DNA from 2 places in the Streptomyces sp. NPDC027189 genome. Region 2 is predicted to be linked to the other one. Evidence: riboswitches for the same ligand, from Rfam matches in the RefSeq annotation. Region 2 holds a riboswitch; the other holds the start of a gene.
What was found. A riboswitch is a leader RNA that binds a small molecule or an ion and turns the genes downstream of it on or off. The one in region 2 is predicted to bind glycine.
Positions count from the first base shown of each region.

Region 1: linked by a shared signal. The riboswitch ahead of gcvT (glycine cleavage system aminomethyltransferase GcvT) and the one ahead of gcvP (aminomethyl-transferring glycine dehydrogenase) in region 2 are both predicted to bind glycine.

Region 1 is NZ_JBVHRI010000008.1:16,415-24,533, forward strand. Features, by position in the region: gene ACZ4RZ_RS20845 (L-serine ammonia-lyase) at 1-1,032, opposite strand, end outside; gene glyA (serine hydroxymethyltransferase) at 1,188-2,450, opposite strand; gene gcvH (glycine cleavage system protein GcvH) at 2,464-2,841, opposite strand; gene gcvT (glycine cleavage system aminomethyltransferase GcvT) at 2,962-4,080, opposite strand; glycine riboswitch at 4,115-4,227, opposite strand; glycine riboswitch at 4,228-4,330, opposite strand; gene ACZ4RZ_RS20865 (AAA family ATPase) at 4,505-5,173, shown strand; gene ACZ4RZ_RS20870 (enhanced serine sensitivity protein SseB) at 5,304-6,080, shown strand; gene ACZ4RZ_RS20875 (enhanced serine sensitivity protein SseB C-terminal domain-containing protein) at 6,261-7,058, shown strand; gene ACZ4RZ_RS20880 (ABC transporter permease) at 7,523-8,119, shown strand, end outside.
Region 2 is NZ_JBVHRI010000024.1:5,528-13,646, reverse strand. Features, by position in the region: gene gcvP (aminomethyl-transferring glycine dehydrogenase) at 1-2,456, opposite strand, end outside; glycine riboswitch at 2,634-2,729, opposite strand; gene ACZ4RZ_RS38465 (PRC-barrel domain-containing protein) at 2,844-3,215, shown strand; gene ACZ4RZ_RS38460 (DNA polymerase IV) at 3,137-4,606, opposite strand; gene ACZ4RZ_RS38455 (MerR family transcriptional regulator) at 4,707-5,342, opposite strand; gene ACZ4RZ_RS38450 (bifunctional nuclease family protein) at 5,561-6,034, opposite strand; gene ftsR (transcriptional regulator FtsR) at 6,121-6,876, opposite strand; gene ACZ4RZ_RS38440 (FHA domain-containing protein) at 6,919-7,878, opposite strand; gene ACZ4RZ_RS38435 (DUF881 domain-containing protein) at 7,940-8,119, opposite strand, start outside.

The DNA.
Region 1 (8,119 bases), on a different contig from region 2:
GACCTCGCCCTGGCAGCCGACCTCGGCGCCGGAGATGGAGGCGTTCTCCTTGAAGAGCATGCCGATGGCGCCCGCGGCCAGCAGGAAGCGGACCACGCCGTCCTCGTCGGCGCCCGGCACGAAGTTGATGTAGTAGTGCAGGACCGCCGGGATGATGCCCGCGGCGCCGTTGGTGGGGGCGGTGACCACGCGGCCGCCCGCCGCGTTCTCCTCGTTCACGGCCATCGCGTAGAGCGTGATCCACTCCATCGCGTGGGCCAGCGGGTCACCCTCGGCGCGCAGCTGGCGGGCCGAGACGGAGGCGCGGCGGCGGACCTTGAGTCCGCCGGGCAGGATGCCCTCGCGGGACATGCCGCGCGACACACACGCCTGCATCACGCGCCAGATGCCGAGGAGCCCTTCGCGGATCTCCTCCTCGGTGCGCCAGGCCCGCTCGTTCTCCAGCATCAGGGCGGAGATCGACAGGCCCGTCTCGCGGGTCAGTCGCAGCAGCTCGTCGCCCGTGCGGAAGGGGTACTTCAGGACCGTGTCGTCCAGCTTGATGCGGTCCTCGCCGACGGCGTCCTCGTCGACCACGAAGCCGCCGCCCACGGAGTAGTACGTCTTCTCCAGCACGAGCTCACCGGAGGCGTCGTACGCGAAGATCGTCATGCCGTTCGCGTGGTACGGCAGCGCCTTGCGGCGGTGCAGGATCAGGTCGTCGTCGAAGGAGAAGCCGATCTCGTGCTCGCCGAGCAGATTGATCCGCCCCGAGGACTTGATCTGCTCGACCCGCTCGTCGGCCCCCTCCACGTCGACCGTCCGCGGTGACGCGCCCTCCAGGCCGAGCAGCACCGCCTTGGGGGTGCCGTGTCCGTGTCCGGTCGCGCCCAGGGAGCCGTAGAGCTCGGCGCGTATGGAGGTCACCGGGGCCATCAGTCCCTCGTTGCGCAGCCGCCGGGCGAACATGCGGGCCGCGCGCATCGGCCCCACCGTGTGGGAGCTGGACGGCCCGATGCCGATCGAGAACAGGTCGAAGACCGAGATGGCCACGGGGACTCCTTGGTGGGTTTCGCCTGACGCCGTTGTCGGGCGGAGGTGGTGCATGGGGCGGGGCACCGCGCTCGTTGTCCAGTGTGCGCGGTGCCCCGGACGTTCGTACGAAAGGAACCGTACGAACCAAAACGTACGACAGAAAGCGTACGAAATTACTTCAGGCCGGGGTACAGCGGGTGCTTGTCGGCCAGAGCGGACACCCGGGACTTGAGGGCCTCCGCGTCGTAGGACGGCTTCAGCGCCTCGGCGATGATGTCCGCGACCTCGGTGAAGTCCTCGGCCGTGAAGCCGCGGGTGGCGAGGGCGGGCGTGCCGATGCGCAGGCCGGAGGTGACCATCGGCGGGCGCGGGTCGTTCGGGATGGCGTTGCGGTTGACCGTGATGCCGACCTCGTGGAGGCGGTCCTCGGCCTGCTGCCCGTCCAGCTCGGAGTTGCGCAGGTCGACCAGGACCAGATGCACGTCCGTGCCGCCCGACAGGACGTCCACGCCCACGGCCTTCACGTCGTCCTGGACCAGGCGCTCGGCCAGGATCCGCGCGCCGTCGAGCGTGCGCTGCTGGCGCTCCTTGAAGTCGTCCGAGGCGGCGATCTTGAACGAGACGGCCTTGGCGGCGATCACATGCTCCAGCGGACCGCCCTGCTGACCCGGGAAGACCGCGGAGTTGATCTTCTTGGCCAGCTCGGCCGTCGAGAGGATCACGCCACCGCGCGGGCCGCCCAGCGTCTTGTGGGTGGTGGTCGTGACGACATGGGCGTGGGGCACCGGGTTCGGGTGCAGGCCCGCCGCCACCAGGCCGGCGAAGTGCGCCATGTCGACCATGAGGTACGCGCCGACCTCGTCCGCGATCCGGCGGAACTCGGCGAAGTCCAGCTGGCGCGGGTACGCCGACCAGCCCGCCACGATCAGCTTCGGCCTGGACTCCTTGGCGAGGCGCTCGACCTCGGCCATGTCGACCTGACCGGTCTCGTCGTTCACGTGGTACGCGACCACGTTGTAGAGCTTGCCGGAGAAATTGATCTTCATGCCGTGGGTCAGGTGCCCGCCGTGCGCGAGGTTCAGACCCATGATGGTGTCGCCCGGCTTGAGCAGCGCGAACATCGCGGCAGCGTTGGCCTGGGCGCCCGAGTGGGGCTGCACATTGGCGTGCTCGGCGCCGAACAGCGCCTTGATGCGGTCGATGGCGATCTGCTCGACCACGTCGACGTGCTCGCAGCCGCCGTAGTAGCGGCGACCCGGGTAGCCCTCCGCGTACTTGTTGGTCAGGACCGAGCCCTGGGCCTCCATGACCGCGACCGGAGCGAAGTTCTCCGAGGCGATCATCTCCAGGGTGGACTGCTGGCGGTGCAGCTCGGCGTCGACGGCGGCGGCGACGTCCGGGTCGAGTTCATGCAGGGGCGTGTTCAGAAGCGACATGTTCTACGACCTCTCAGCCGGCGGAAAAGGCGGTGTACTCGTCGGCGGAGAGCAGGTCGGCCGGCTCCTCCGCGACGCGCACCTTGAACAGCCAGCCGCCCTCGAAGGGCGCGGAGTTCACCAGCGACGGGTCGTTGACCACGTCTTCGTTGATCTCGGTGATCTCGCCGTTGACCGGGGAGTACAGGTCGCTGACCGACTTCGTCGACTCCAGCTCGCCGCAGGACTCACCCGCGGTCACCGTGGAACCGACCTCCGGAAGCTGGGCGTAGACGACATCGCCGAGCGCGTTGGCCGCGAACTCGGTGATGCCGACCGTCGAGACGCCGTCCTCGGCGACCGACAGCCACTCGTGCTCCTTGCTGTAGCGCAGCTGCTGGGGGTTGCTCATGGCCTGAATTCTCCTGTACGCGGGGGAGTGCTGGTGAATGGGGGGACTGCTGGACCTGCCGGTGAGCAGGGAAGAAGCGCGCGGTGTCGCCTTTGGCTACGTCTGGACCGCGCTCAGTCTCTACTTCTGACGCTTGTAGAACGGCAGCGCCACGACCTCGTACGGCTCGTGGCTGCCCCGGATGTCCACACCGACTCCGGCCGTGCCCGGAGCGGCGTGCGCGGCGTCGACGTACGCCATCGCGATCGGCTTGCCCAGCGTGGGGGACGGGGCGCCGGAGGTGATCTCGCCGATCACCTTGCCCTCGGCGACGACCTGGTACCCGGCGCGCGGGACGCGACGGCCCTCGGCGATCAGGCCGACGAGCACCCGTGGCGGGTTCGCGGCAGCACGCTCGGCGGCGGCCTCCAGGGCGGCACGCCCCACGAAGTCGCCCTCCTTCTCGAACTTCACGACCCGCCCGAGCCCGGCGTCGAAGGGGGTCAGCGAGGTGCTCAGCTCATGCCCGTACAGCGGCATGCCCGCCTCCAGGCGCAGCGTGTCGCGGCAGGACAGGCCGCAGGGGACCAGCCCGACCGGGGCGCCCGCCTCGGTCAGCGCCTGCCACAGCTTCTCGGCGTCCGAAGGGGACACGAACAGCTCGAAGCCGTCTTCGCCGGTGTAGCCGGTGCGCGCGATCAGCGCCGGGACGCCCGCGACCGTGCCGGGCAGACCCGCGTAGTACTTGAGGCCGTCCAGGTCGGCGTCGGTCAGCGACTTGAGGATGCCGGGGGACTCGGGGCCCTGCACGGCGATCAGCGCGTACGCGTCACGGTCGTCGCGCACCGACGCGTCGAAGCCCGCGGCACGCTCCACCAGGGCGTCGAGCACGACCTGCGCGTTGGAGGCGTTGGCGACGACCATGTATTCGGTGTCGGCCAGCCGGTACACGATCAGGTCGTCGAGGATGCCGCCGTCCGCCTGGCAGATCATGGTGTAACGGGCGCGGCCCACGCCGACGGAGGCGATGTTGCCGACGAGGGCGTGGTTCAGGAGCTCGGCCGCCTGCGGGCCGGTGACGGTGATCTCGCCCATGTGCGAGAGGTCGAAGAGACCGGCCTTCGTGCGGACGGCGAGGTGCTCGTCGCGCTCGGAACCGTAGCGCAGGGGCATGTCCCAGCCCGCGAAGTCGGTCATCGTCGCGCCGAGCGAACGATGCAGGGCATCGAGCGCGGTGTGACGGGGTGCGTTGCTGCTCATCGGTGGGGCTCCCAAGGCATGACGGCGAGGTCGTTCCTCCCCATCTGTCATCGGAACCTGAGAGGTTCATCACGACCCCGCGAAACGGTGGTCCTGACTTGCACCTTGGGTGGAGCCACTGGTCAGCGGCCCGCTTTTCAGATGTGCCTCGCCCGCGCGGTAACGGGGCCTGAGAGATTCAAGGGAGGGACTTGCTCCTTCGGCGCCCCGGCACGTCGTACGTGACCGGGAACTCTCCCGCGCGGATTCAAGCGGCCGGTATGCAGTTGGCGGGCACATCATTGCACGCGCCGTCCGATCCCGGCAGTCCGCATCTGTAACCGGCCTGTGGCAGTCCGAGTACGGAAACAGGAAGCATCGCGCATTACCTTCTCTTTACACTCGACGGGGATGGGACTCCAGACCCAAGGGGAGGACGATCACGGTGAACAGGACCTCGGCGTACGCGACGACCTCGGGCATCGCGCTGCCCAAGCAGCCCGGCGCCCGGGCCCGGGAGGCGTGCGGCCCGCTCCCGACGGCCGTCGTCCGCGACCTCAGGGACCGCGCGGGACGCAGCCCGCACGGGCTGTACTTCGGGGCGTCCGACCTCGTCGTGGTCACCGGGCTGCCGGGCAGCGGCAAGTCGACGCTGATGCGCCGGACCGTCACGGGCGCGCGCATCGACTCCCAGGACACCCGCGACCGCTGGGACGACCGGACGGCCCGCTGGCTGCCGTACGCGGTCTACCGCCCCCTGGTCCGCCTCGCGCACTACGCGGGACTGCGCCGCGCCCTGCGCTCCGGCGCCGGAGTCGTCGTGCACGACTGCGGTACACAGGCCTGGGTGCGCCGCTGGCTCGCCCGCGAGGCGCGGCGCCGGGGCGGCGCGCTGCACCTGCTGCTGCTCGACGTCACGCCGGGAACCGCCCTCGAGGGCCAGCGCGAGCGCGGCCGCGGCGTCTCGCGGTACGCGTTCGCGCGCCACCGCGGCGCGGTCACCCGGCTGCTGCGCTCCGTCGAGAAGGGCGACCTGCCGGAGGGCTGCGGCTCGGCGGTCCTCATGGACCGGGACGCTGCGGACGTGCTGCGCCGGATCGACTTCGGCGGCTGAAGGACCGTACGAGCCGATGCCGGCAAAGGTCGTACGAAACAGGCGTACGAGATGGTCGTACGAGCCCACTAACCTTGCCAGCCGGAACACCGGAGCACCCGAACAGCGGTTCACAGCAGGCGGTAGACAGATGGACTTCCCCGACTTCCCGGCACAGGCGCACCCCCATCCGCACGGCGGATGGCCAGGCAACGAACTGGAGGAGGTGCTGTCGGCCTCCCTCGGCGTGCCCTCGGCGGGTGCCCGCATCGTCGAGGTCCTCGGCCGCAGCTTCGTCTGGGTACCCCTGCCGAACGGCGGCGGGCCGCAGTCCGGGCCGCTCGACCTGCCCACGCTGGAGATCGAGGGCCAGGCGTACGTCCCTGTCTTCAGCTCCGAGGAGCAGTTCCGCCAGGTCACCGGCGGACACATGGCGTACACGATCGCGCCCGCCGTCGAGTTCGCCCGCGGGCTGCCCCCGCAGGTCGGCATCGCGGTCAACCCGGACGGCGTGGTCGGCGTACCGCTGCCGCCGCTCGCCGTCGCCGAGCTGTGCCGGGCCGGGCGGACCCCGCTGGACGGGCCCGCGAGCGGCGGCCGGGTGCGGCTGTTCGAGCCCGACTGGCAGGAGGACCCGGTGGACTTCCTGTCCGCCGCCTCCGCCGAGTTCGCCGAGACCGGCGTCGTGCTGACCGCCCGCCGCTGCCTGGCCAGTATCGAGACCGCCGACCCGGTCATGTTCATCGGTGTCGAACTCTCCCAGTGGGAGGGCGACCTGCGGCCGCTCCCCATGGAGGCGTTGGGCCGAGCCCTGAACAAGGTCGCGGTGCGGTGGCCGGTGAACCTGGTCCTCCTGGACGTGGCCCAGGACCCGGTGGGCGACTGGATGCGCGCCCAAGTGCGGCCCTTTTATCAGCAGGCCCACTAGGAGCGCCCTTCTTGGGCGCGGGGCTGTGACCTATGCGGCTCCGCCGCGTGGGCACGAGGAACCACGGTCGGCCCGCAGCCGCGAGACGACATCAAGTCCCGAGCTCTTGCGCGGCTGCTGTCGGCGGCTCCACTTAAGCTGGTTTCATATCCGGGGCAACTTCTCGAAGGGGCGGTACAGGTGAGCGCCAGCAGCACCGCGGCCGGGCAGGTCGAGCACATGCTGCGCCAGGTGACGCCCGGGCGCTACGACGCCTACGAGGCGCTCCTTCGCGCGCTCGCGACCCCGTCGTCCGGCCAGATCTGGATGCTCCTCTGGCACGGCCAGGCCGGTTCTCCGGACGCCCAGTACGGGAACATGGAGGTGGACGGCTTCGGTTACGCGCCCTGTGTCACCTCCGCCCAGGAGCTCTCGGCCAGCGGCTGGAACCGCTCGTACGAGGTCGTCGACGGCCTCGACGTCGCCCGCACCCTGTACCCCGACCACTTCGGTCTCTGGCTCAATCCGCACGCCCCGGGCGGCGGCGTCGGCATCCCCTGGCTGGACCTGCGCCGCATCGCCACCGGCCTGGAGCGCCAGCCCGCGGGCCCGCTCCGGCTCTCCGAACCGGGCATCGAGATCCCGCAGTTCTACGCCCTCCTCTCGCAGAACGCGCACCGCACCTCGGCCGTGCGCTCGCTGCGCCGCGCCTGGGTGCAGCCCGCGCTCGGGGCGCCGTATCTGGCCATCGGCCTTGACGTGTACGACACTTCGCCGCCCGCCGTCGACTCGGTGCGCGCGATGATGCAGCAGTCCATCGGCGCGGTCCCGGACGGGCTGCCCGTCTCGACCGTCGCGATGTCCGACGAGTACGACCCGGTGGCGATGTGGCTGCGGGCCAACGCCCGGCCGTTCTACGACCGCGAGGCGCACGCGGCTCCGGCGCAGGCACCGATGGCCGGCGGCTACGGCTATCCGCCGGCCCGCGGCGGCTACTGACCGCGGGACCGGGGCCCGGGGATCCCGGATCGGGCCCGGCTGTCATCATGACCTCGTGCGGCCGTGTCGCGCCCCGCGCCTCGCGGCTGACCTGCGCGGGAGGGAGCGTAAGGGTCAAATGTCCGCATTGCGGATGATGCATACCGAAAGGGTGCCTCTTGGGTCTTTTCGACCCAATTGCCCCCCGTCCGGCCCGCGTTACCCACTGTTCGGATAACGGAATCCCCTTGAGCGCATCACGGTTGCGCATACTTTCTCCGTCAGGCCTGGCACGTGATCGTGCGGGCACTGAAGACTCCCCTGTCAGACATGGGGTCATCGATCCTGTGAGCGAGTGCAAGTCGAAGGATCAGCCGGGAAACCACTCCGCACCATCTGCGGTCCCTCCCGGCATGCAAGTGAACCAAGCCGCAGACAGCGGCGGGCGTAGGCCGGTCACCACCGGTCAGAGGGGTCGGGTCACTGTGACCGCACCGATCGAGACCACCGGGGCGGCAACGGAAGCACAGCCGGAGGCCGTGCTTGCCGGTGTCGACAAGGGGCAGATCGAGGGCCGTTCCCTGGGACAGATCGCCTGGACGCGCTTCAAGCGCGACAAGGTGGCGGTCGCCGGCGGTGTCATTGTCGTGCTGCTCATCCTGGTGGCCGTGCTCGCGCGGCCCATCCAGGCGATGTTCGGGCTGGACCCGAACGCGTTCCACCAGGAGCTGATCGACCCGAACACCTCGCTGCCCAAGGGCGGCATGGGCGGGATGAGTGGGGACCACCCGCTGGGTGTGGACCCGAAGTTCGGGCGCGACATCGCCACTCGCATCCTGGAGGGCTCCTGGGTGTCGCTGGTGGTCGCCTTCGGCGCCACGATCCTGTCGAACGTGATCGGCGCGATCCTGGGCGTCGTCGCGGGCTACTACGGCGGCCGGGTCGACTCGATCATCAGCCGCCTGATGGACACCTTCCTCGCCTTCCCCCTCCTGCTCTTCGCCATCTCCATCTCCGCCACCCTGCAGGGCGGCGCGTTCGGCCTCGAAGGGCTCCCGCTCCACCTGAGCGTGCTGATCTTC
Region 2 (8,119 bases):
TCGATGATGCACTCGTGCGCGACGAGCCCGCCCGGACCGGTGTACAGCACCGGGTAGTGCGGCTCCAGGCGCTTGGCGATGTAGTTGGCGGACAGCACCGCCACCTGCGTGGCCCGCTTGAGGCCCTCGCCGCCCATGAGCCGGACGTACGCCCACGAGATCGGCAGGATGCCCGCGGAGCCCCAGGGAGCGGCCGAGATCGGGCCGACGCCGGTCTCGGGACCGGCCGCGGGCTGCAGCGGGTGGTTCGGCAGGTACGGCGCCAGGTGCGCGCGCACACCGACCGGGCCGACGCCCGGACCGCCGCCGCCGTGCGGGATGCAGAACGTCTTGTGCAGGTTGAGGTGCGAGACGTCACCGCCGAAGTGGCCCGGCTTGGCGAGGCCCACCAGCGCGTTGAGGTTGGCGCCGTCGACGTAGACCTGACCGCCCGCCTCGTGCACCTGCGCGCAGATGTCGGCGACATGCTCCTCGAACACACCGTGCGTCGAGGGGTACGTGATCATCAGCACGGCCAGCTCGTCGCGGTACTGCTCGATCTTGGCGCGCAGGTCCTCGACGTCGATCTCGCCGTCGTCCGAGGTCTTCACGACCACGACTTTCATGCCGGCCATCACGGCGCTCGCGGCGTTCGTGCCGTGCGCGGAGGACGGGATGAGGCAGACGGTGCGCTGCTCGTCGCCGTTGGCGCGGTGGTAGCCACGCACGGCCAGCAGACCGGCCAGCTCGCCCTGCGAACCGGCGTTCGGCTGGAGCGAGACCTTGTCGTAGCCGGTGACCTCGGCGAGCCGCTCCTCCAGCTCATCGATGAGCGTGAGGTAGCCCTGCGCCTGCTCGGCGGGCGCGAAGGGGTGCATCTGACCGAACTCGGGCCAGGTGACCGGCTCCATCTCCGTGGTCGCGTTGAGCTTCATCGTGCAGGAGCCCAGCGGGATCATGCCGCGGTCGAGCGCGTAGTCGCGGTCGGAGAGCTTGCGCAGGTAGCGCAGCATCGCGGTCTCGGAGCGGTGCTGGTGGAAGACCGGGTGCGCGAGGTAGCCGTCGGTGCGCAGCAGCGCGGCCGGCAGCGTGTCCTGCGCCGTCGCGTCCAGCGCCTCGACGTCACCCTCGACGCCGAACGCGGTCCATACGGCGGCCAGTTGCTTGCGCGTGGTGGTCTCGTCGCAGGCGATCGACACCTGGTCGGCGTCCACGAGGTGGAGGTTGACACCGCCCTCGCGCGCAGCGGCGACGGCTTCAGCGGCCTTGCCCGGCACCCGCACGGTGAGCGTGTCGAAGTACGCGCCGTGCACGACCTCGACCCCGCCCGCCGTCAGACCCGCGGCGAGGATCGTGGCGTACCGGTGCGTACGCCGCGCGATGGTCCTCAGGCCCTCGGGACCGTGGTAGACGGCGTACATGCCGGCCATCACGGCGAGCAGCACCTGAGCCGTACAGATGTTGCTGGTCGCCTTCTCACGGCGGATGTGCTGCTCACGCGTCTGCAGGGCGAGGCGGTACGCCTTGTGCCCGTCCGCGTCGACGGACACACCGACGAGTCGGCCCGGAAGACTGCGCGCGAAGGTCTCGCGCACCGCCATGTATCCGGCGTGCGGCCCGCCGAAGCCCATCGGCACACCGAAGCGCTGCGTCGTACCGACCGCGATGTCGGCGCCGAGCTCGCCGGGCGAGGTGAGCAGGGTCAGGGCGAGCAGGTCGGCGGCGACGGTGACGACCGCCCCCAGCCCGTGCGCCTGCTCGACGATCGGCTTGAGGTCACGTACGGCACCGGAGGCGCCCGGGTACTGGATCAGTACGCCGTTGATCTCGCGCTCGGCGATCCCGGCGGGGATGCCCTCGCTGAGGTCCGCGACGACGACCTCGACGCCGGTCGGCTCGGCGCGGGTCTCGATGACGGCGATGGTCTGCGGCAGCGCGTCCGCGTCGACCAGGAACAGACCCTTCTTGTTCTTGCCCATGCGCCGGGACAGCGCCATCGCCTCGGCGGCGGCGGTGCCCTCGTCGAGCAGCGAGGCACCGGAGGTCGGCAGCCCGGTCAGCTCGGCCACCACGGTCTGGAAGTTCAGCAGCGCCTCGAGACGGCCCTGCGAGATCTCCGGCTGGTACGGCGTATACGCGGTGTACCAGGCCGGGTTCTCCATGACGTTGCGCAGGATCACCGGCGGCGTGAACGTGCCGTAGTAACCGAGGCCGACCATCGAGTCGAGCACCTGGTTGCGGTCCGCGAGGGAGCGCAGCTCGGCCAGCACCTCCGCCTCGGTGCGCGCGCCCGGCAGGTCCAGGGCATCGGCGTTCTTGATGACGTCCGGGACCGCGGCGGCCGTCAGCTCGTCGAGCGAGCCGTACCCGACCTGCGCGAGCATCTTGGCCCGTGCCTCGGAGTCGGGCCCGATGTGGCGCTGCTCGAAGGGGATTCCCTGTTCGAGCTCGGTGAGCGGAATGCGATGGGCGGTCATGGCGGAGGCCTCCTGGTCTGACGCGACCTTCGAGGGGCACCCCGGCACGGGCACCCCGACGGCCTCCCCCTCTGTCATCTCAACCTGAGAGCTTCACCGGACCGTCCGCTGACGACCCGGTTTTCACCGTCGGTGAGAGCGGAGGCCATCGACACCCGCCCTGCTTTCCAGAGTGACCTCGTCCGTGCGGTACGTGAGCCTGAGAGATTCCGGGGAGGATTTGCTCCTTCGGCGCCTCCGATGAAGTCTGGAGGACTCTCCCGCACGGGGTCAGCAGCCGCCTGCCAGCCTACCAGCGAGGACAAGACCCGAGCCTTCGAGTGGCCGCCTTCCTGAATGTGCTCTTTTGTAGTGCTTACGGATGAGTTGCGACCAAGAGGAGGGCCCGTGCAGACCGACATCGATCCGCGCAACCTGATCGGCCGCAAGGCGTTCGACCGCAATGGCACCAAGATCGGCACGATCGACGAGGTCTACCTCGACGACGCGACCGGGATCCCGGAGTGGGCGGCCATACGCACGGGCCTGTTCAGCAGGGACGCCTTCGTGCCACTGGAGCCCAGTGAACTCGTCGAGGGCACTCTTCGCATCCCCTTCGACCGAGCCCTGATCAAGGACGCCCCCGACTTCGGCGTCGGACGCCACCTCTCCCCCGAGCAGGAACTCCAGCTGTACCACCACTACGGTCTCGACGTGGCGCCCCCTCCGCCCCCGCCAGACCGCGACTTCGGCCGACTCGCGGGCACGGAGGACGCCTGAGGTCCGGGGTCCGCAACCTGGGGCCCCGGAACCCCCGGTCTTCGCTCCACCAGAGGCAGCGGCTCCGCCGGCTCCAGCTCCGGATCGTCGGTGCGGAACGTCCGTACGCGCCCGGGCTCGGAGTACGGCGTCTCGAACCGCACCGTGACCCGCCCGAGGCCGCTGCCTTGCACCCACCCGTGCCCGTACTCGGCATGCCGTACGTCGTGCCCCGCGGGCCACCGCCGCTCGGCGGGCGGCACATGCTCCTCGGCGAACTCCTCCGGCGCCTCCTCCGCGGAATGCTCCTGGACCGCCGGCTCCCCCGCGGCGGCCTGCGCCTGCGCCTGTGCGAACAGGTCCTCCTGCGTGTAGTCGGCCAGCCCGGTCACGCCCACACCCAGCAGTCGTACGCCACCGGTAGTGTCCACCGCCTCCAGAAGCCGCGCGGCGGCCTCCCGTACGACCGTGGGGTCGTCCGTGGGCCCCCGCAGCGTCTCGGACCGGGTCAGCGTCGAGAAGTCGTACCTGCGCACCTTCAGGACGATGGTCCGCCCCGACAGCCCGGCTCCGCGCAGTCGCCGCACACACCGGTCGGCGAGCCGCTGCACCTCCAGACCGACCCGCACGCGGTCATGGATGTCCACGTCGTACGTGTCCTCGACCGACACCGACTTGGCCTCCCGCTCGGCCACCACGGGCCGCTCGTCGTGGGCCAGCGCCATCCCGTACAGCGCATGCCCATGCGCCTTCCCCAGCAGCCGTACGAGCTCGTCCTCGCCGGCCTCGGCGATCTCGTCGACCGTGGTGATCCCGGCACGCCGCAGATGGTCCCCGGTCGCGGGCCCCACGCCCGGCAGCGTCCGCACCGACATCGGCCCCAGCAGCGCGCGCTCGGTCCCCGGCTCTATCAGCACGAGACCGTCGGGCTTGGCCTGCTCCGAGGCGATCTTCGCGAGCATCTTGGAAGCGGCGAGCCCCACCGATCCCGTGAGCCCCGTGACGGCCCGGATGTCCGCGCGCAGCTTCACCCCTGCCAGCCGCGCCGAGCCCTCGTCCCAGGCCGTTCCCCCCGCCTCCAGGTCCACGAAGGCCTCGTCCAGGCTCAGCGGCTCCACGAGCGGCGACAGGGCCCGCAGCAGCCCCATCACCTGCTCGCTGACCTCGCGGTAGAGCCCGAAGCGCGGAACCAGATACGCGGCGTTCGGCGCGAGCCGGCGCGCCTGGGCCATCGGCATCGCCGAGTGCACTCCGAAGACGCGGGCCTCGTACGAGGCGGTGGCGACGACTCCGCGCGGCCCGAGTCCGCCCACGACGACCGCTTTCGTGCGCAGGCTCGGCTTGGATGCCTGCTCCGCCGAGGCGAAGAAGGCATCCATGTCGAGATGCAGGATCGTGGGCGCGGTTCTCACATCTCCGATGCTGCCCTACGCCACTGACAATGCCCCGGTTCGGCCCGCGCCCGTGGACCTCGCCCGCCCCGGCCGACTCCTCTGCGGCCCCGCCCGGGCCTCAGACGGCCCGGTTGCGCCGTCTCGCCAGCTCGTCGGCGGGGTTGTGCCCGAGGAGCGTCTCGCCCGTGTCCACGCGCTCTCCATGCAGCTGCGAGAGCGCGCTCTCGACGTCCCGCCACACCACACCCACGGCGATCCCGAAGACCCCCTGGCCACCCTGGAGCAGGGCGTGGACGTCATCGGGGGACGTGCACTCGTAGACCGTCGCGCCGTCGCTCATCAGTGTCATCCGCTCCAGGTCCCGGAAGCCGCGCTCCCTGAGGTGCTGGACGGTGGTACGAATGTTCTGCAGCGACACCCCGGTGTCGAGGAACCGCTTGACGATCTTCAGGACGACCACGTCCCTGAAGCTGTAGAGGCGCTGCGTGCCCGACCCGTAGGCGGGCCGCACACTCGGCTCGACCAGACCGGTCCGCGCCCAATAGTCGAGCTGCCGGTAGGTGATGCCCGCGGCGGCGCACGCCGTCGGACCGCGATAGCCGATCTCCTCGGAAACCGCCCCTCCCTCGCCGGACACTGCCGTCGGCCGCCGCGGAACGTGATCGGCCGCGCTGCCGTGAAGCGGGTACGGGCCGCTCTCCCCCAGACCGCGTCCGGGGGCACCCCCAGCCGTACCGTCGCCGCTGCTTCTCACGCCGACCTCCGTCCTTGACCTGCCTTCTCGACGGTAGGCAGTCACCAGGGGTGCGTCAACGATCGCCACACTCGCCACGCCGAGTGATAATCACCCTAGGAGTGGTTTGCCGTGCCCCACCGCGGGGAAAGGCTAGCCGAATGCTCTCGGCGCGGACCGCAGTGCACCACGTGGACCGCAGGCAATTGCCGTCCGGGGTGTGCCGACGCTTCAGGTCGTCACTGGCTGTTGGTACCGAAGTCCTCGGGCGAGATCTGGTCGAGGAACTCGCGGAACTTCTCCACCTCGTCCTCCTGCTCGTCCGGGATCGCGATGCCGGCATCGTCGAGCACCCCGTCGCTGCCGTAGATCGGCGTCCCGGTGCGCAGCGCCAGCGCTATGGCGTCGGACGGCCGCGCACTCACCTCGACCCCGCTGGCGAACACCAACTCCGCGTAGAAGACGCCCTCACGCAGGTCCGTGATGCGCACTTCGGTGAGCTCCTGGCCGACGGCCTCCAGCACGTCCTTGAACAGATCGTGGGTCAGCGGTCGTGCGGGGGCCATGCCCTGCTGGGCGAAGGCGATCGCCGTCGCCTCACCCGGTCCGATCCAGATGGGGAGGTAGCGGTCGCCTCCCACTTCACGCAGAAGCACGATCGGTTGGTTGGAGGGCATTTCGACCCGGACACCTACGACATCGAGCTCGTTCACACAGTAACCCTAGGCCGTGCCCGGGACGTTTGGGTAGTCGGGCACAGAACGGGTGGACGATCCACAGCCTGGGCGGGCGCCCCGGATCAGGGCAGTCGCACGCCGAGCGCGGTCTGCACCAGCGCCGCGTGCAGTTTCACCGTGAGCCCCGCCAGCTCCTTCGTACGGGCCTCCGCGTGCGCCCTGGTCTGCGGATTGCGGTGGCGGCGCAGCGGGGCCACCACCTGGTCCACAAGGCCCGCGTCGCGATCGGCCGCGGCCTTCATCGCGCGCAGATGCCGTGGCTCGATCCCGAACCGTCCCAGCTCGACGACGAGCGCGGCGACGGTCACCGCCTCGGCGTCGTACGCGCCGTCCGGCAGCGGCGCGATCAGCCCGTACGACTCCCACTCCTCGAGCTCCTGCTCGCCGATCTCCGCGGCGGCCAGCAGTTCGGCACGGCCAACGCGGGCCGCCGTGGGCACCTCGGGCTCGCCGAAGAGGTCACCGAGCGACTCACCGTCACCGGAGTCGCGCTGACGCCCCACGGAGGGCAGCCGCACCGGCTCACCGCGCTCCAAAGCGTCCAGATGCTCGCGAATCACCTTCAGCGGCAAGTAGTGGTCCCGCTGCATCCTCAGGACGTGACCGAGGCGCTCGACGTCGTTCGCGCTGAACTTGCGATACCCCGAGGGGGTTCGCTGCGGCTCGATGAGCCCCTCCGCCTCCAAGAACCTGATCTTGGAGATGGTGACTTCGGGGAACTCGTCGCGCAGCACGTTCAGCACCGCGCCGATGCTCATCAGCCCACTGTCCGCGGCGGCGGCACCGCTGCCGGCACCGCCGCTCGGTCTTTGAAGCATGGACCTTCCTGGGGGTCCCCCCGGACGGTGCCCGGGGGAGGGTCAGATGCCCCGCTGGCTCGCGTAGAAGACCAGCCGGTACTTGCCGATCTGCACTTCGTCACCGTTCGACAGAGCGACCTGGTCGATCCGCTCGCGGTTGACGTACGTGCCGTTCAGGCTGCCGACGTCGGCCACCGTGAACGAGCCGTCCGCAGCGCGGCGGAACTCCACGTGGCGGCGCGACACCGTCACGTCGTCCAGGAAGATGTCGCTCTGCGGATGACGCCCGGCCGTGGTCAGCTCGCCGTCCAGCAGGAAGCGGCTGCCCGAGTTCGGGCCACGGCGCACCACCAGGAGCGCCGAGCCGAGCGGCAGCGCGTCGACGGCCGCCTGCGCCTCCGGGGAGAGCATCGGCGAGGGCGTCTGGCCCGTCACCTCGGCGTCATAGGCCTCAAGGCCCGAAATGGAGATCGTGGACGTCGTCTCGGACGGACGCTCAGCGCCGCCCCGAAGCGGCGCACCACAGTTGGAACAGAAGCGGCTGTTCTCCGCGTTGCGGTTACCGCACCTCGTACACACCAGGGCCGACATGGACGGATCCTCCTGCCGCGGCTGCCCACCAGGGGCATGGGACGCATACGGGTCGGAGGCAAACCCTCCACCCGTACTTGAGGTTGACGGATCCCCGAAACCTATGCGGCCGGACTGGGCAGGGTCAACAGACGGCGCGCCCTGACCACCGGAAATGTCACCGACCTGGTCCCGGAACAGCGGGCGGTCGCCGCCCTGGCCCTCTACGTCTCCATGCCGCGGTGCGCGGTGGCGGGCAGTCGCATTGTCACCGCTGCCCTCTCGCGCGCTCTTGCCGAACAACTTCGCAAACAACTTCACGGGCGATTCCCCTTGACCGAAACAGACCCGCCCGTGGGGCAGGACGAACCCTGATTGAACACACCGGTCGACCCGGACATCCTCACAACGTCCGTAACCACCAGACAGTTTCCACCACGCACCACCCATTCGGTGCGCCGACCCCCCGCAACCTCATGCCCTCGCAGGGCGCCCCCCATGCGGCCCCGGCTCACTGGGAGGACGACCGAGCGTAGTCAGGCCGCTTCGCCGGTCGCAAGGCGTCTACAACGATCTTCGTCGAGCGGTCCACCGTGACGGTGGCCTGCTCCTTCTCCATTGTCTGCACCACGCCTCCGGGGATGTTGAGCGCCGGTTCCAGATCCTGCGGCTTGCCGATGACCTTGAAACG